4 regions of the Bacillus sp. ABA4_010 genome follow, and region 3 is predicted to be linked to each of the others. Evidence: riboswitches for the same ligand, from Rfam matches in the RefSeq annotation. Region 3 holds a riboswitch; each other region holds the start of a gene.

Region 1 (4,958 bases), 2.8 Mb from region 3:
CTGCATATGTTGTAGCAGGAAGTGGAAGGAATGGAGATCCAAAGCATGTAGAGAATGTAGCTTGCGGTGAAGTGACTCCACGCTCAGTACCAGCAAGCTTGCTGGTGTATCCGCTTAAAAAGTGATACATCGCTTGTTCTTTTGTTAGCTTACTGATCGGAGGAAGAACCCCAAACGCATCTGCTGTTAAAAAGACGATGGTAGTCGGATGACCTGCGACACTTGGGTCGACAATGTTATGCATAGCTTGCAGCGGGTAGGCTGCACGTGTATTTTCAGTTAACGAGTTATCATTATAATCCGGAAGGCGGGAAGCATCATCGAGAACGACGTTTTCTAATACCGCGCCAAAGCGGATGGCGTTATAAATTTGTGGTTCTTTTTCCTTGGATAAATTGATGCATTTCGCATAGCAACCGCCTTCAATATTGAACACGCCAGCGTTAGACCATCCGTGCTCATCATCGCCAATTAAGCGGCGATTCGTATCTGCTGAAAGCGTTGTTTTTCCTGTTCCTGAAAGCCCAAAAAACAAAGCAACATCGCCTTCTTGACCAACATTGGCAGAACAATGCATAGACAAGACGTTCTTTTCAGGTAGTAGATAGTTCATTACAGAGAAGATGGATTTCTTCATTTCTCCAGCGTATTCAGTTCCACCAATTAATACTACTTTACGCTCAAAAGAAATAATGATGAATGTTTCAGAGTGCGTACCGTCTACAGCAGGATCAGCTTTAAAATTAGGAGCAGAAATCACTGTAAAGGCTGCTTCATGCGTCTCCATTTCTTGATTTGTCGGACGGATGAATAATTGGTGGGCAAACAAGTTGTGCCAAGCATATTCGTTAATGACACGAATCGGTAAACGTTGTTTTAAGTCCGCACCGGCAAAACCATTGAATAAAAAGAGTTCTCCCTGTTCTTTTAAGTATGTTAATACCTTTTTATATAGGGCATCAAATTTGTCAGCGGCAAAAGGTTGATTGACTTTTCCCCAATCAATTTTATCCTTAGTTGATGTTTCTTCTACAATAAACTTATCTTCTGGAGAGCGTCCGGTATATTTCCCGGTTTCCGCACGAACTGCACCTGAAGCTGTCAATTGTCCTTCTCCACGAGATAGCACCTTTTCCACCAGTTGAGGGACTGATAGATTATGATGAACGGTCGGTAATTGAAGAAGTTCATTTAATTCATTTGAAACATCCACTATACTCATATTGAATACCATCCTTTTATTTTAAAGTTTATTTTATATACGATTAGTAAACTCATAAAATAGTATAACACATTTATAACAATAGTCTATACTATTTAGAGATAAATGTTCGTATGTAATACAAAAATGGACAAAATAGAGTTGATTGACGAAGAACACAATAACAGAAGAAAAAATATATGTTGTGCGTTCTTTTTTTATTGGATAAATTGTTGACATGTTTCGACGTTTTACGGTATGATATGTCCTTGAACGGATACTCTCTTATCCCGAGCTGGTGGAGGGACAGGCCCTATGAAACCCAGCAACCATCGCCATGTATTATCATAAAAAGGCGATAAGGTGCTAACCTGACGCAAGGCTTCTTGCCCTTGATCGATAAGAGTGAAAGGCGCTAGTGAACGTACAAACCTTTCCTCATATATAGGGAAGGTTTTTTATATTTTTTCAATAAAATGAACTAGTTTTATGAATAATAAGGGAATGAGTACCGTATCTTTGTTGTTTTCATTTAAAAGGAGGAAATACTGATGTCAACAAAACGTCGTTTATTTACATCTGAGTCAGTAACAGAAGGCCATCCGGATAAGATTTGTGACCAAATCTCCGACTCCATTCTTGATGCGATTTTAGCGAAAGACGCTAATGCGCGTGTTGCTTGCGAAACATCCGTTACAACGGGTTTAGTATTAGTGAGTGGTGAAATCACAACTTCTACATATGTAGACATTCCGAAAATCGTTCGTGAAACAATTCGCGAAATTGGTTATACTCGTGCAAAATATGGTTTTGATGCTGAAACTTGTGCAGTTTTAACGTCAATCGATGAGCAATCAGCGGATATCGCGATGGGTGTTGACCAAGCGTTAGAAGCTCGTGAAGGTCAAATGACAGAAGAGGAAATCGAAGCAATCGGAGCAGGGGACCAAGGATTAATGTTTGGTTATGCTTGTAACGAAACGAAAGAATTAATGCCTCTTCCAATCTCATTGGCACATAAGCTTGCACGCCGTTTAACAGAAGTGCGCAAAGAAGAAATTTTACCATACCTTCGTCCAGATGGTAAAACGCAAGTAACAGTAGAATATGATGAAAACGGACAACCGGTACGCATTGATACAATCGTAATTTCTACACAACATCACCCAGAAATTACATTGGAGCAAATTCAACGTAACCTTAAAGAGCATGTCATCAACCCAGTTGTTCCAGCTGAGTTAATTGACGAAGAAACAAAATACTTCATCAACCCGACAGGCCGTTTCGTAATTGGTGGTCCTCAAGGTGATGCAGGTCTAACAGGTCGTAAAATCATCGTTGACACTTACGGTGGATATGCACGTCACGGTGGTGGAGCATTCTCTGGTAAGGATGCGACAAAAGTAGACCGTTCTGCGGCATATGCGGCACGTTACGTGGCTAAAAACATCGTAGCAGCAGGATTAGCGGACAAATGTGAAGTTCAGCTTGCATACGCAATTGGTGTAGCAAAACCTGTTTCTATCGCTGTTGATACGTTCGGAACTGGTACAGTTTCTGAAGAGGTATTAGTAGAATTAGTTCGTGAAAACTTTGACTTACGTCCAGCAGGAATCATTAAAATGCTTGATTTACGTCGCCCGATTTACAAGCAAACAGCTGCTTATGGTCACTTCGGCCGCAACGATTTGGACCTTCCATGGGAGCGTACAGACAAAGCAGAAGCATTAAAAACACAAGCTACAAAATAATAAAAAAATCCGGTCTGCATAGACCGGATTTTTTTATTGGAAAAAGAAGCATGTTACGCTAGTTGGATGGAGTCTGCTGGCTGTGAAAGTGCTGCTTCATACTGGAGCAGCAAGCCATCAAAAATATTATCCCATGTTTGTGTAAGAGCATATTGTCTTGCTTGATGTCCAAGCTGTATGCGCTTATGGAGATTGTCGAGGCAAAACGTGATGTAATGAATAAACTGTGAAACGGATTCAGGGTCACATAAAAAACCTGTTCGATCGTGCTGAACAATATGTTTCACACCGCCAGCACTCGCACCTATAACAGGAGTCCCAGCGGCTAAAGATTCCAGTACGACGTTCCCGAACGTTTCAGTAGCCGATGGGAAAACAAATAAGTCGGAAGCGGCATACACTTTCGCTAGCTGTTCTTCCTGAAGAAAACCGGTAAAAGTCATATGTTCCAATGATTCTTTTTGCAGTTTTTCTTTGGAAGGGCCATCGCCAACGATGAGCCAGTGAGTCTGATGTTTAAGATGATCCGGTAAGGACTTAGCGATGTTCATTAATAGGTCAAGATTTTTCTCTGGAGCGAGCCGGCCTACATATGTCAAAATGTACGGACGCTTAATGTTGTATTTAATTCGGACGTCAAAACGATCATAGTGGGGGTGGAAGAGAGTCGCATCTACCCCTCTGGACCAAATGGAGACATTCGTAAAACCGTGCCGATGCAAATGTTCTTTAGTGGCTGGAGAAGGTACAAAAATATTTCGCAACGGACGGTGGAACCAATCCATGTATTTCCAAAGGAAAGGAGAGAGAAATTCCAACTCATAGTATTTTAAGTATTGATCAAAGTCGGTATGGTAAGAACCGACAATTGGAATATCCATCTTTTTTGCATAATGCAAGCCGCAAAGCCCGATGTTAAAAGGAGTAGCGACATGAATGATATCAGGTTGAAAAGCTTGCAAGTTTGCTTTCATTTTCAGCATATTAGGCAATGCTAAACGGCATTCCGGATATAAGAAAAAAGGTAAGCTCGTAAAGCGGTGAATGTGAGCAGAAAACAAATCATGGTTCGTTCCTTCTGGTGCAAATACACGAAAAGGGATATTTTTATTCTTTAAATAATCGGTAAAGCGTTTCAGTGTATTGGCAACACCATTGACATCAGGTGCAAAAGTATCGGTAAATAAAGCGATTTTCATTGTGCCCCCCCTATACTGTCAATTTGATTTAACGGATTAAAGGTTGGTGCAAGATTTAAAGAAAAATAAAGGATAAATACCCAGCAGAGGTCCCGAGAATCATTCCAACTAATACGTCTGTAGGATAATGAAGCCCAAGGTAAATCCTTGAGATTCCTACGCTGAATGCGAGCGGCAATAAAAAAACGGCTCCTGCGGGATAATAGCAGATAAATGGCATAAACACTGAAAATGCAGCCGTTGTATGTCCTGAAGGAAAAGAGTGATCCTGAAGCGGGTTATTTAATACTTTTGTTCCTGTTAATTGCAGATAAGGACGCTTGCGAGGATACACTTTTTTCATAATGGCTACAGGGATGTGGCTGAGTGCGAGAGCAACAGCGCTTGCTAAAGCAGCCTGTTGCAGCTGCTTTGTCGCCAAAAGGGTAAACAACAGCACAAAACAAATGGTGAAGCGTGCCCCGCCAATATGGGTAATATATCGGAAGTAGAAGTTCAACCATTTGCGGTCAAACTGTTGATTAACCGTTTTAAATAGATGACATTCGAAATCATAAAGGCAGCGGACAATTTTTGTCATATGCGCAGTAAACTCCTTTTCAGCTGTCTTTATCATTATTGTAAAGGGAGAATGTGGAGGTAGTAATAAAATATTGTAAATATATAAAAGGAGAAATTTACAAAAGATTAAAGCAAATTTAACCCGCTTTTGGAAGGGCAGGCTAAATTTACTTCTATATAGATCAATCTAGAAAATTTGAGGGGAAATTCAAGTGGTCTGAACCAATGACTTTGATGCTTTTCAAT
Region 2 (4,958 bases), 720 kb from region 3:
ATCCACTTTGCTGCCTCATGGCGCATTCGCTGGAATTCAATATCGACTCCATATTCGTTCTTCATTCGATATTCAAACACTTGGAATTGCAGTTCCCCGACCGCTCCAAGAATATAATCACCGAAGTATGGCGTTCGATATAATTGTACAGCCCCTTCTTGCACAAGCTGGGTAATCCCTTTTTCAAAGTGTTTCCCTTTTAAAGCATTTTTCGCTCGAACTTTCGCAAATAATTCAGGCGGGAACGTCGGCAACGCATTAAATTCAAAGTTGGCCGCTCCTTCTCCTAAAATCGTATCACCAATTTGATACGTTCCGGAATCATACAGTCCGATAATATCTCCTGCATACGCTTCATCAACCGTTTCCCGGCTTGAAGCTAAAAACTGATGAGATTGAGACAATTTAATTTTTCGGCCTGTTCGCGGCAATGAGACATTCATACCACGTTCAAACTTTCCTGAGCATACACGCACAAACGCAATTCGATCGCGATGAGCTGGGTTCATGTTCGCTTGAATTTTAAAGATAAACCCTGAGAAGTTTTCATCCGTTGGATCAATTGCGCCGTTCGATGATTCACGTGGTTGAGGAGGAAGAGTCAATCCTAAAAACTCATCAAAGAATGACTGAACACCGAAATTCGCGATGGCACTTCCAAAGAACACAGGTGTTAACTTCCCTTGCTTCACCTTTTCCATTGAAAAATCATTTCCTGCCTCATCAAGCAGAGCAAGTTCATCCGTCAACATTGACAAATATCCTTCATCTACATAGTTGCTTACTTCATCTGTTACGTTTGTTCCATCGAAATCGACAAATTGCGATTCCTCATTCCCACGATACACTTCAATTTGCTTTTTAAAACGGTCATATGTTCCTTGAAACCTTTTCCCCATTCCAATCGGCCATGTCACCGCATATGACTCGATTCCAAGTACCTCTTCAATCTCTTCCATCAGCTCAAGCGGGTCTTTTCCTTCGCGATCCAGCTTATTAATGAAAGTTAAAATTGGAATACCGCGCATGCTGCATACTTTAAACAATTTAATTGTTTGCTCTTCAATTCCTTTTGTTCCATCAATAACCATAACAGCACTATCGACAGCCGTTAGCGTACGATACGTATCTTCACTAAAGTCTTGGTGACCTGGTGTATCAACAATATTAATATGGTGATCTCTATAAGAAAACTGCATAACGCTGGATGTTACAGAAATTCCACGTTGTTTTTCAATTTCCATCCAGTCAGATGTTGCATATTTCCCTGTTTTTCTCCCTTTAACCGTACCTGCTGAACGAATCATTCCACCTAATAACAATAATTTCTCTGTTAAAGTAGTTTTCCCCGCATCAGGGTGAGAAATAATGGCAAAAGTACGTCTTGATTCGACTTGTTCTTGTTGGCTTTTTATTTCTTGACTCATGTTATTAATCCTCTCTCTCACATCTATTCATCTAGCATAACTTGTTTTTTCTTCGTATTCTACTTTTTATTTTAGAATAAAGGAAACTTCTATCGTAGAGGCTCTCTCGTATCCCGACTTAACATCTCCAGTCACCTAAAGTGAAAAAGTGCGGGTCTCACTGCCTGTTAAAAGGGCCGTCTTTCGATTATCTACTTTCACCAAGGAAACTTGATGCATTAAACGCACCTTTCACTATAGCATATGTTGTCTTTTTCACCAAACTCGCTCTCTTTGTTCTCCTGTCTTGATGAGGTACAATAAAGAATGTGACAAATCGGAAGAAAGAGGGCTAAACAAAATGGAATATACAGGCGAAAGGGTCATGCCTCACCTTATGAAGCCAACCAATGGCTTATTACTTGAACACATCGCAAGATATCAGTTCGCGATTTTATATACGAAAGGCAGAGTACTCGATTTAGCATGCGGAAGCGGCTTCGGAAGCCAGCTTGTAGCAAAAGCCGCCAAAAAGAAAATTGATGAAATTGTAGCCGTAGACATTGATTCGGACATTATTGAATATGCCCGCAGTTTTCACTACCACCCTAAAGTCAACTTTTTAGCAGGCAATGCAGCAGATCCTTCCCTTCCTGAGCAACTCGGAACGTTTGACTGTATTATGAGCTTTGAGACGTTAGAACATATAAAGGAAGAAAAACAGTTTCTAACAAACCTTTATAAGCTCTTAAAGTCTGGAGGAACACTTGTCATTTCGACACCGTTTGGACTCGGACGAGGAAAACCGTCCAGTGAACCTTTTCACGTTCATCAGCTCACATTAGACGAGTTTGAACATCTTTTCGATGATTATTCGGAAAGCGAATTTTTTTATCAGCGCGGCGTTCTCGTTGAAACAAAGCGTGAAGGAATGCACTATCCTTTAGGGATTGCGGTTTGTGTCAAATAAGTATGTTTAGACAGCTTCGAGAAGAAACCAATAAGAAAAGCCAGCCGCATAGGCTGACTTTTCTTATTGGGTAAGCTCAATGTTAATTCATACGAACTACTTGTTCCTCCGTTTTTGGCTGGCGGGAAGTCAACCGTGGGAACCCAATTAAAATTGCTCCAACCCCAAATACTGCAATCAAAATTGGATAGAATGAATACGGTAGAAGCGCGATAGGTGAAATTCCTCCTAGCTTAGCTGCTGTTAATACTTGAGCACCGTATGGAATTAATCCTTGTACACTACATGAGAAAATATCTAATAAACTAGCTGATTTTCGCTTGTCAATGTCATATTGCTCCGCAATATCCTTCGCTAACGGACCTGTGAAAATAATCGAAATCGTATTATTAGCCGTCGATAAGTTAGTTAAACTCACAAGACCTGCAATTCCAAACTCTGCGCCTTTTTTCGACTTGATGCTTCTCGTCATCATGTTTAATAAATAATCAATGCCGCCATTATGCTTAATAATTTCGACCATACCGCCAATTAAAAGGGCTAAAATGACAAGCTCTGCCATTCCAAGAATTCCTTCTGTTACAGTTTGCAAGAAGCTCGATATTTGATAGCTACCATCAACTAACCCAATGATTCCAGCTAAAACAGTTCCACCCATTAACACACCCAGAACATTAAACCCAAGCAATGCCGTAATGAGGACGCTAATGTACGGTAAAATTTTAATCCAGCTAAAGTTTTCAGTCCCAATCGTTGAATGATTGCCTGTTGTCACGATGAATAAGATAACAGCCGTTAAAATCGCTGCTGGTAACACAATAAAAAAGTTCGTCTTAAATTTATCTTTCATTTCCGTTTGTTGCGTACGTACAGCCGCAATGGTTGTATCAGAGATGAACGACAGGTTATCTCCAAACATCGCTCCGCCAACTATCGCTGCCATTGTTAAAGCAATGGAAATATCCGTCTCGCCGCTAATTCCAACCCCAATTGGCGCCAAAGCAGCGATAGTTCCCATGGATGTTCCCATTGAAAGGGAAATGAATGCACCAATAATAAACAAACCAACAACTAAAAAGCTTGGTGGAAGAGTCGACAATGCTAAGTTAACAGTCGATTCCACAGCTCCCATTCCTTTAGCCGAAGCAGAAAACGCTCCTGCCAAAATAAAAATAAATGTCATAGTAATAATATCAGGGTGTCCCGCTCCTGCTGCGAACCGCTCAATTTTAACCGTCAGTGTTTCTTTCCGATTCATCATTAACGCGACTACAACTGCAATAATGATTGCCGCTAATACCGGCATTTGATAAAAATCACCTGTAATGACCCCTGATCCAACAAATAAGGTCAAAAAGATGCCTAATGGTAGTAAAGCCATTGCATTTCCTGTTACTTTATTCACTCCTTGCACCCCATTCTCTATTTATTCGTGAAAAAGACCTCTTCTCACAAGCAAGAAGAGGTCTTATATAGTCTATATAAGAAACACTCTTCTCATCTCTCAAGCATGTTGCTTGCTGGATTTGGCACAGCACTCTCGTAAAAAGTCCGCTGCCGAGACATCATCGGGCCAGTCCCTCCGTCTCTCTTGATAAGAAGATCATATTTATCATCTTTTTCAAATTACCTAAACTACTTTAAATTGTTCACAAGAAAAAGTCAAACATTATTTCACAAAAGTAAAATAACACCAAAACAGGAAGTTTCACTCAAGTGCTGATGACCCTGTCTTATCTTTTTCATTCCGTAATTGAATTAATTTCACGAGATTCACGATAATCGTTTTTGTCACCGCATATAAAGGCACACCTAAAATCATGCCTAGTACCCCGGCTAAATTTCCAGCTACTAATAAAATGATGATAATCGTAAGCGGATGAATATCGAGTCTCTTCCCGATTACGAGCGGTGAAATGAAATTCCCGTCAATTTGCTGCACAATTGTGATGACGACAATGACAAGAAACGCTTTCGTCGGGGAATCCAACAAACCAATAATGACAGCAGGGGCTGCCCCGATAAAAGGTCCTAAATAAGGGATAATATTCGTGACAGAAACAATAATTGCGAGTGTCAGTCCATATGGCAACCCAATAATTAAATAACCGATGAACGTAAAGATTCCTACAAACAACGCCACAAGGAATTGTCCTTGAATATAAGCAGAAAGCGTCTCACCTGTTTCTTGAATAATGTGCAAGCCGCCCTTTCGATACGCAGAAGGTAAAAAACGCACAGAAGCTTTCGGAAGCTTATAGCCATCTTTAAACATGTAAAATAAAATAAACGGCACCGTAACAACGGTTAACGTAATATTAGCAATGACCCCGAATACCGTTCGAACGCTTTTGGTCACATTATCAGGCAACGAAGCCACATAATTCGTTAACGTTTCTTCAATTTTTTCAAGTGAAATAAATTCTTGGCCTAAAATCCACTTAAACCAGCCAGATTGAGCAGAGTTTTCAAAGAATACACGGATTGTGGCAATATAAGACGGCAAGTTTTGAACCAAATCGGTAATTTGCTGTGATAAGATTGGCGCGACTACACCAATGCCTACACTCATCAGTCCAATA
Region 3 (4,958 bases):
TTCAGACGAAGTTGATTCATTGCTTGTGCTGCTTCCTCCACATGCAGCTAATACAGAAAGAGAGAGTAAGAATATAAAGGCTAAAAATAATTTTTTCATAAATGCATCCTCCTAATTATATAAATAGGTTTTGTATAGTGAAGCTGTAATGCGTTCAAATACTTTAATAGAGTTCTAGATTAAAACAATGCAGAATTAATTGGTTAAAGTGTAATAGAAAAACAAAGCCGTCCTTTATTGGGCATAAAGCGCAACGAAGGTTAACGTTTATCAACGGCACGGGCGAATTTATCACCGGCAAGCTGAATGATTTGAACTAAACAAATAAGAACAACAATGGTCGTAATCATCACCGTATTATCATAACGATAATAGCCAAAGCGAATGGCAAGATCCCCGACTCCACCGCCTCCGACAATACCAGCCATAGCCGAGTAGCCGACAAGACTGATTGTTGTGATGGTCAAGCCTTGAATAATTCCTGGTTTTGCTTCGGGTACTAACACATCTTTAATAATCATCCAAGGTGAGGCTCCGACCGCAACGGCTGCTTCAATGACACCTTTGTCAATTTCGCGAAGAGATGTCTCCACAATTCGAGCAAAAAATGGGATGGCAGCGACAGATAAGGAAACGGAGGCCGCTGTTGGTCCAATCGTTGTACCTGTCAATAACTGCGTCAGTGGAAGCAGGGCTACAAGTAAAATGATGTAAGGAATAGAGCGTACTGTGTTTACTACAAATCCGATCACAGATTTCACAGATTTATTTTCTAAAAACAGTCCTTGATCGGTTACAAATAGCAATACTCCAATCGGCATACCGAATAATAGCGCAACTGCGAGGGAAATGCCGACCATATAGAGCGTTTCAAGAAAAGCTTTGTTCAGTTCTGGAAGCAGGGCTGTAATCGATTCAAGCAGCATGTGTAATCACCTCCAAATGACTTGTTCGCTGTTGAATATAGTGAATAGTTTTTTCAATTTCAGGAGCATCTCCTGACAGTTGCATAATAAAAACACCAAGAGGGATATTTTGGATGTATTCAATTTTACCATGTAAAATGTTCCCCTTTACTTTAAAGCGCTGTAAGGCATCTGATACGACAGCTTCTCCCGCTACCGAACCACGGAATTGGATTTTTACAATTGTTCCATTTTGATCATTCATTAAATGATCAGGTAACGTGAAATCTAAAATGGTCGAGATAAATTGCTTTGTTAGCGGTTGTTTCGGCTGTGCGAAAATTTCATATACAGGTCCTTCTTCGACAACCTGACCGTCTTGCATAACGGCAACGCGATGGCAAATTTCTTTCACCACTTCCATTTCGTGCGTGATCAGTACGATTGTTAATCCAAGCTCACGGTTAATTTTCTTCAAAAGCTGTAAGATTGCTTTTGTTGTCGTTGGATCAAGAGCCGATGTAGCTTCATCACAAAGCAATACTTTTGGGTTGTTCGCCAGTGCTCTAGCGATACCGACCCGCTGTTTCTGTCCACCGCTTAATTGAGAAGGGTACACATCTTTTTTATCAGAAAGACCAACCATTTCGAGCAATTCTAAAACGCGGTTTTGAATATCGCTCTCGTTTACATTTGCCGCTTTTAAGGCAAAAGCGATATTTTCATAGACGGTTTTGGAACTAACTAAATAAAAATGCTGAAAAATCATGCCGATTTTTTGGCGAGCTTGTCGCAAGTCTTTTTCTTTCAGTGACGTTAAATTAACGCCATCCACAATGACATGTCCGGATGTAGGTTTTTCTAATAAGTTTAGGCAGCGCAGTAAGGAGCTTTTACCTGCTCCGCTATATCCGACAATCCCGAATATTTCGCCTTTTTTGATTGAAAGGGAGACGTCATTAACACCGATGATTGTTCCCTTTTTTGTTTTATACTCTTTTCTTAGTGATTGAATTTCAATCATAGTATCAATCCTTCCTTCATGGTCAAGCAAATAAAAGAACCTCTTTCCATTCTGAAAGAGGCATCGTATATATCCGACTTATCTTTCAGAATGGCAACATTCTGCAGGAAGTAGCACCGTTCCCTCGGTGGGGAGGTTGCTGGACATCGTCGGGCCTGATCCCTCCGTCGCTCTTGATAAGTGTAAAAATTATTATTCATTTTTTGGGATAACTGAATGATACGTTGTGAGGAAGAGAATGTCAATAAAAAAATTTTCAGTTAATAAAAAAGCATGTACATATTAATGAATGAAAGCGGTAACGATATGAGAACTATAATGGTTTTTGAGCGGAGGGAAAATGTCTTTGCTAAAAGTTTGCGGTTTATTTTGGATGATAATCGTTTTTATTTTTGGAAGCGTTGGCGCGGGATATAGTTATGCAGAGACAAATGAGTACGTGACGAAAGGAGAATTTTTAAAGGAACTTCTCCTGACTATGGAAGTGGACGTTACCGATGAAGTCTTGAATAATGATGGGGTGAACGATCCTTTTTTTACATATGTGAAGGCGGCTGAACGTCTTGAGATTACATTAAGTGAAAAAACGTATTCCAAAGAAGAGGTGACAAGAGAAGAGGCATATGCGCTTCTCATTCGTTCCCTTAATTTAAAACAAAAAATGGACGAAGAGATATTACAGAATTTTGAGGACGGTCATAGTGTGACAGCGTTCAAACAAGAACTAGCTGCAGCACTTCATTTAGGATTAGCAGCACTTCCAAAAGGACAAAACATTCATCCGAAGCAACCTATCTCCCCTGCAGAAATGGCAAAAATGATGGAGCTGTATCAAGAAAACATTCAGCGTATTCCAATCCTTCATACAAATGATGTACATGCCCGAATTTTGCATAATGCTAAAAAAGGCGAGCTTGGTTATGCTAAAATGGCCAAGCTGGTGAAGGGGGTTCGTCAGACGCACGAACATACTTTGTTAGTGGATGTAGGGGATGCCTTTCATGGAACGAATTTGGCTATTTTAAATAAGGGGAAAGTCGTAGCTGATGTGATGAATGAACTGAATTATGATGCGATGGTTCCTGGAAATCATGATTTTAATTATGGGCAAATCCATTTAAAAAGGTTAGTGTCCAATGTTCAATTTCCTGTCATGAGCGCCAATATTAGAAAAGAGGGAAAAGTAGTTTTTCTTCCATACATATTGAAGAGGGTGCAAGGAAAAATAATTGCATTTATTGGGGTTACAGCGGCAGATACAGCAGTTAAGACCAATCCAGAAGGAATTGAAGGACTTGAATTTCAAGATGAAATCCAAGCGGTCAGAGAACAAGTGAACCAATTGAAAGACAAGGTCGACCATATTGTCGTATTGTCTCATTCAGGTTCTAACGTTGATCAAAAAATGGCCAATGAAATAGAAGGAATTGACTTAATTATCGGAGGTCATAGTCATCAACGGGTGGAATGGCCCCAAAAATCAAAATATGCCTATGTGACGCAGGCATTTGAATATGGAAAAGTGCTTGGACGTACACAGTTACTTTTTCATAAAGGCGAGCTGATTGGCATTAATGGTTTTTTATACCGAGATGATGCCTTAAAAAAGGAAGATGAACAGATGAAGGCTGTCATTCAGCCTTATAAAGAGAAGAGTGAGCTACTTTTACATGAAGTGGTAGGCGTGGTTACAGTTAATCTTGATGGTGATCGTACTCATGTCAGAACAAGGGAGACAAATCTCGGAAATCTTCTTGCAGATGCGATGAGGGAGACATTGGACACAGATATTGCTTTGACAAATGGGGGGGGCATTCGTTCCAGCATTGAAAAAGGAGAAGTAACACGTGATGACCTATTGACAGTGCTGCCGTTTAATGACACCATTGTAATTTTGTCGTTAACTGGCACATCCATTAAATCAATACTAGAGCATAGTGTGCGTGAATACCCAAAAGAACATGGCGGTTTTCTGCAAGTATCTGGTCTCTCTTTTACATTTGATCCTCTAAAACCGGTAGGCAAGCGTGTGCAACAAATTAATATAAACGGCAAGCCTGTTGTTCCTCACAAACCATATACTGTGGCGATTAATCGATTTACAGCCATTGGAGGAGATGGATATACAATGTTGAAAAGGCAAATATGGACGAAATCTTCAAACCGTACACTCAGTCAAATTTTGGCTGATTATATGAAAAAGGGTCATGATGCTCGGAAAGTAGAAGGTCGAATTATGGTCAGACAATAAAAAAAATTTATGAGAAGGTTGATATTTTTACGGTTTTGAGGTTTAATAAGAGAGTAGACTGTGATGAGATGTTACGTTTGATTATGAATAAGAAATCCTTTACTTATTTTTTTAGGGGTAATTAGTAAGCGCTTACAGACTTCATTTACTTATTTGAACTTATTGTCAGTACTTGTACATACCTTTTGTGCTCTTGGGGAGGAGAACAAAAGGAAACGATTTTTCGTTTAGTTATGGGGAGAAGGTTTTATAAAAGGGGAATTTGAACGGTAAATAAAGGGATGACGATAAACAATAATCAAACTTGTAGCATCAATACATTGCTTGAAAAAACGACGGGGATGGGGACCCTGTCGTTTTTTTGTGCCATTATTTTCGTTCGTCATTTAAGTTGGTTAAGAATCTTATTGAAATTTTTATGAAGAGGATAGATGCCCACTCCATCTCTCCGCGTTTAACATATGTTGCAGTGTAAGCTTATGGCAATAAGAGATAGGAGGTTATTTTTATGCAGCGGCATTTTGGTCGTTCTCGGTTTACGGGAGCATATCCATTAAGGTTTAGACCTGGAAGATGGGGATATGGTTTTGGACGTCGTCCTTTTTACGGGGGGCCGTTTGTAGGCGGAGTACTTGGTGGATTATTAGGAAGCGCGCTAATCACTCGTCCTTATTATTATCCGCCGTATTATGGCTATCCGCCATATTATGCCCCATATTATCCGTATTATCCTTACTATTAAAAAAACGATGCGCGTTCTGCGCATCGTTTTTTTTTA
Region 4 (4,958 bases), 190 kb from region 3:
ATTTTTAAATAAATTGTACTGCTGAAATACCATTCCCGTGGATGTTCTTAAAGAAAGAATATCGGCCTTCGTCGCCGATTCCACATCAACGCTTTTTCCGTTAATCTCAACAAGCCCACTAGTAGGCTGTTCTAAAAAGTTTACACAGCGTAATAACGTTGATTTCCCCGAGCCACTTGGCCCTAAAATCGTGACAACCTCGCCTTTCTTAATGGAAAGATTAATCCCTTTTAACACATGCTGCTGATCGAAATATTTATGAATGTTCTCTACCTTAATCATGAAGCAATCCCTCTTTCATATCTGCGGGCACGCTTCTCGACTCTAGCAAGCAATCTCTCCACAACAATACAAAGGATCCAATAAATAATCGAAACCGCAATATACACTTCAAAGAACGCCAGCCCCCGAGAGCCGAGAATTTTCGCTTGTCCCATAATGTCAATCACGCCAATAATAAATACAAGAGACGTGTCCTTAATTGTACTAATAAACATATTTCCGAGATTCGGAATCGCTACTGCTAAAGCTTGCGGGAAGATAATTTTCACCATCATTTGTGCTGGGCTCATCCCGATTGCTTTTGCTGCTTCAAACTGCCCGCGATCGACCGACTCAATGGCTGACCGGATCGTTTCCGATAAATAGGCGCCTAAATTAATCGAAAAAGCTAATAAGGCATAAATTTCAGGAGGAATAATGTTCACATCGACATTTTGAAGCTGATCATATTCCGTTTGAACATAATAAATCACTTTTGGGATGCCATAAAACACAAGATAAATTTGAACCAATAAAGGTGTTCCCCTTATAAACGACACATAGCAAGAAGAAATCGTCTTCAAGACCGGAACTTGATAAATTTTAATAAGGGCTGTTGTTAGTCCAATAAATAAACTCAAAATCATAGAACCTACCGCGATGCCAACGGTAACCGGTAACCGTGCTGCAATCGCAGGAAAACTTTCGATTAAAAACTGAATATCCAGTAAATTGTCCATTCTCTATTCCCTTCTCTTATATATATTCCATTTCATCACTCGACACAGCTTCATTTGATTCAAGAACATTTACAATGGTTATTCAGACCACTTGAATTTTCTAGGTCGATTTATATTATTCAGGGATGTATTCTCCGCCTGTCCATTTTGTTGAAAGCTTAGCTAATGTCCCATCTTCTTTCAGCTCTTTTAGAATTGGATCTATTAATGCCTTCAACTCCTCACCTTGCTCTTCATCTTTCAAGACAATCCCCATATTATCGTTCACTAACGGCTGTCCGACCACTTCTAAGTCTAAATCAAACTTTTCCATGACCGAATGAATCATAATCGGATCATTCACATAGGCATCCACACGACCATTCTGGACATCTTGTAAAATTTCCGAAGGGTTTCCACTTTCGCTATATTTTAAAATAATATCGTTATCTGCTTTTTTATTATGTTCTTCCAGTAATAGCGTGTACGAATCACCCGCTAACGCCCCAACCTTCTTCCCTTCTAAATCTTCTATGGTCGTAATATCCTTTCGACCAGCCTTCACGACAATGACCGTTTCTGCTGCAAAATAAGATTCATCTGTAAATAAGTACTTTTCTTCACGTTCTGGCGTTTTCGCTACTTGGTCTGCAATGGCCTGAATTTTATTTGACTCTAAGGCTAGGAACATACTATCCCAAGGCGTGGCCACAAACTCAAATGTATAACCATCTAGCTTTTTATCAATTTCCTTCACTACTTCGATATCATAGCCTGTTAGTTCATTGTTCTCATCCGTGAAGGCGAAAGGCGGATAATCATTTTGGGTTCCAACTAAAATCACTTTTTCCTCTAGTTCATTCGTCGCTTCATTTGCTGCTTCTTTCGTCGAACAACCGCTCAATACTCCGGCAAACCCTACTAATGCCACTACTGGTACTAATAAACGAGATCTTTTTTTCATGTCTTCGACTCCTTCTTTTCATAAATGAAAATGATGACCATATAAGTAATGACTTACCAAATTTATAAAATGAATAAATAATGATACACATTCGAAAAAGGAACGCAACTATTTAATTTGAATATTGGGTTAATTCAGAATATCATTCGTTTAATCTCTTAATGTAAACAAAAAAACCTCTTTCAATCAGAAAGAGGCTTTGTATCGAAACCTTATCTCTCAGAATGAAACACTCTGCAGGAATTAGCACCTTTCATCGAAATGATGGTTGCTGGACGTCATCGGGCCTGTCCCTCAGTCTCTCTTGATAAGATATTTATTTTTTAGCATATTATGATATTAGTTAATATTGAGAATATTGTCAAATGAATTTTTAATCATTTACGTGAATTCATGTGAGGAGATTTCTTGCTGCTGTCATAACACCATCTTCATCTGCATACACATAGCTTCCCGGAACCCAATCGATTCCGCCGAAATGAAGGGTCGTCTCTCTTTCTCCTTTTCCTTCTTTTTTACTTTTTAACGGATGCGTACCAATGGCGAAAATCCCGACATTTAGCTGCGCTAATTCTGCACTATCTCTGACACAGCCATTAATAATAACACCCGCTAACCCGCGCGTTCGTGCAATCTCCCCTAATCGGTCGCCCATTAATGCACAGTTTCTAGAACCTCCCCCATTCACTACTAATACGTGGCCTGCCGGAATCGTTTCAAGAGCTTCTTTTACCAATACATTATCTTCGTGTACGTTCACCGTTGAAATTGGACCAAAAAACCTTCTTTTCCCGCCGTACGACCGAAACTCGACCGTACAAACGTTCAATTCATCCGCGAAATCATCACATAAATCCGCCGTTCTCACTTCCATCATCCCATCTCCCTTCCTTACATTGTTCTTCATTCGCTCACGACCGAAAAATTCCTTTTGCATTTGGTGAAGGAAATGAAACGTGACACCGAAACCTATGGCTTCACCTTCTTCAATTCCAGCCTTTGACCAGGATGAACAGCGGAAAGAAGGGGGACATCTTCTAGTATAACGTGGCCGATGACATTCACTCGTTCATCCGCTGGAAGATCCCGTAAGATAATTTGCACTTCACCGCGGTAACGTCCGTAACGGTCATTATCCATCGTAATCATTCCTTGCAGACGTTTCACCGTGTTAGTCGGTTCCACACATTCTGCCCTTCTCGTATCCATCAAACGGATAACATCTCTAGCGGAATCGGGACGAAGACGGTATTCTCCTTCTGGCAAAATCGAAGACTGAATCCGAATAGGAAGAATGCTATCTGCATCATATTTCACCAATTGTTCCAACAACCCCTCACCCGGGTCCGAATCACCGACATACACATCTGTGATCCCGGAACGATACAGCTCAACGGCCGCTGCAAACGGGTCCATATACCGATGACGTTCCAAAGTTGGAAGACCAGCAAAAACGGGACCTCTTTTCTCTCCTCGTCCCGGAATATATGCACAAACCGGAATATGAAACCGTTGGAATAACGCCGTTTGTTGACGAAAAAAGTCATCATCCAAGCCCGTTTCACAGCGCGGGTAAAAATTGTGCCAAGCGATTAACTTTTCAGCGTCCATACCGCTAGCAAGCAATCTTTTCAATTCGTCTTCAAACAAAATACTTGCATTCAGGGCAAGGTGAAATCGTTTGGATAAGCTCATAATCGTCTCAGCATCAAAGCCATCGTCCAAACGAATTCCGACAACACCGAGGGACGTTAGCTCTTCCAACCTTTGAATTCCTAAATGTCCAGGTGTCTTCAGTGAAACATCCGCATACACGTCCACTCCATAATGTTTCGCTGTTTCAAGCAATTGTTGGGCACGACTTGCCAGTTCTCCTGTTTCTTCAGGAATGTGAAGCGAGGTAAAAGCTCGCTTCACTCCTTTTTGACTCGCTTCCACTATTCGTTGTTCCGCTAACGGATCATTCAAGTAAAAAGAGATACCAATCATTCAAACTCACTCGCCATCTCGTCTTTAAATCCGAACAAATAAGTAAAGACAAAGCCCGCTGCATACGCAATCAATAAACCAATCAAATATAAGACAATTTGCTGGGTATGGACAAGAAAGGTTAACGGTAATCCGGAAACACCGACCGCAATCGTGGCGATTTTAAAGTAAGCCTGAAACGCACCACCGATTCCCGCTCCAAGGCAAGCGGTTAAAAATGGACGTCCAAGTGGCAGCGTGACACCAAAGATTAACGGCTCCCCAATCCCTAGCATCCCTGACGGAAGCGCACCACCAATCGCTCGTTTTAAACGTGCTTTCTTCGTTTTCATATAAATGGCAAACGCGGCACCAACCTGACCGGCACCTCCCATTGCCAAAATTGGCAGAAGCGGATCATCACCAATGGAGTTAATGAGTTCAAGATGAACCGGCGTCAACCCTTGATGCAGCCCAGTAACAACAAGCGGCAAGAACGTTGCCCCCAGTACAAAGCCAGCAACCACCCCTCCTACATCTAAAACAGCAAGCAACCCTGTTGTAATGCCATCTGAAATCCATCCACCAAGCGGCATAAAGACGAGATATGTCACAACCCCTGTAATAAGTAAAGCAACCGTTGGCGTCACAATAATATCTAGTGACTGGGGGACAAACCGGCGAACGCGCTGTTCGACTACCGCGATAAAAATCGCCGCCAATAAAACCCCAATCAAACCGCCTCGCCCTGGCAATAATTCTTCACCGAAAAGACTAATCCCCGCAACGGCCGGGTTCATAATTAAAATGCCGGCTAATCCGCCTAAAGCTGGTGAACCGCCAAACTCCTTCGCCGCATTGATTCCAACTAAAATACCTAAATAAGCAAACAACCCGCCGCCAATTACCGTTAAGATCGTCGCAAGTTGTGATTCTGCCGGCAGCCATCCAGCTTGAACAACCGCCTTTGTAATTCCCGTAATCAACCCTGACGCAACAAGCGCAGGAATAAGCGGGATAAAGATACTGGCAATTTGGCGCAAAAA

The links. Region 3 has a riboswitch for S-adenosylmethionine ahead of ACXAEO_RS15200 (methionine ABC transporter ATP-binding protein). Riboswitches for the same ligand answer to the same signal wherever they lie in the genome.
Region 1: it holds a riboswitch for S-adenosylmethionine, as region 3 does, so the genes downstream of both, metK (methionine adenosyltransferase) here and ACXAEO_RS15200 (methionine ABC transporter ATP-binding protein) in region 3, are expected to answer to the same signal.
Region 2: it holds a riboswitch for S-adenosylmethionine, as region 3 does, so the genes downstream of both, ACXAEO_RS18640 (Na+/H+ antiporter NhaC family protein) here and ACXAEO_RS15200 (methionine ABC transporter ATP-binding protein) in region 3, are expected to answer to the same signal.
Region 4: it holds a riboswitch for S-adenosylmethionine, as region 3 does, so the genes downstream of both, ACXAEO_RS16115 (transporter substrate-binding domain-containing protein) here and ACXAEO_RS15200 (methionine ABC transporter ATP-binding protein) in region 3, are expected to answer to the same signal.

The regions. Positions count from the first base shown of each region.
Region 1 covers NZ_JBSWUN010000003.1:48,201-53,158, forward strand. Annotated here, with positions in the region: gene pckA (phosphoenolpyruvate carboxykinase (ATP)) at 1-1,222, opposite strand, end outside; SAM riboswitch class I at 1,484-1,607, shown strand; gene metK (methionine adenosyltransferase) at 1,753-2,952, shown strand; gene ACXAEO_RS01485 (glycosyltransferase family 4 protein) at 3,006-4,151, opposite strand; gene ACXAEO_RS01490 (phosphatase PAP2 family protein) at 4,207-4,731, opposite strand.
Region 2 covers NZ_JBSWUN010000003.1:3,537,840-3,542,797, forward strand. Annotated here, with positions in the region: gene ACXAEO_RS18630 (peptide chain release factor 3) at 1-1,427, opposite strand, end outside; gene ACXAEO_RS18635 (class I SAM-dependent methyltransferase) at 1,768-2,376, shown strand; gene ACXAEO_RS18640 (Na+/H+ antiporter NhaC family protein) at 2,459-3,757, opposite strand; SAM riboswitch class I at 3,871-3,977, opposite strand; gene ACXAEO_RS18645 (AI-2E family transporter) at 4,085-4,958, opposite strand, start outside.
Region 3 covers NZ_JBSWUN010000003.1:2,820,476-2,825,433, reverse strand. Annotated here, with positions in the region: gene ACXAEO_RS15210 (MetQ/NlpA family ABC transporter substrate-binding protein) at 1-99, opposite strand, end outside; gene ACXAEO_RS15205 (methionine ABC transporter permease) at 261-926, opposite strand; gene ACXAEO_RS15200 (methionine ABC transporter ATP-binding protein) at 916-1,929, opposite strand; SAM riboswitch class I at 2,005-2,112, opposite strand; gene ACXAEO_RS15195 (bifunctional metallophosphatase/5'-nucleotidase) at 2,270-4,180, shown strand; gene ACXAEO_RS15190 (hypothetical protein) at 4,689-4,922, shown strand.
Region 4 covers NZ_JBSWUN010000003.1:3,011,897-3,016,854, forward strand. Annotated here, with positions in the region: gene ACXAEO_RS16105 (amino acid ABC transporter ATP-binding protein) at 1-282, opposite strand, end outside; gene ACXAEO_RS16110 (amino acid ABC transporter permease) at 279-1,001, opposite strand; gene ACXAEO_RS16115 (transporter substrate-binding domain-containing protein) at 1,117-1,944, opposite strand; SAM riboswitch class I at 2,154-2,258, opposite strand; gene rraA (ribonuclease E activity regulator RraA) at 2,336-2,818, opposite strand; gene ACXAEO_RS16125 (MupG family TIM beta-alpha barrel fold protein) at 2,914-3,933, opposite strand; gene ACXAEO_RS16130 (PTS transporter subunit EIIC) at 3,930-4,958, opposite strand, start outside.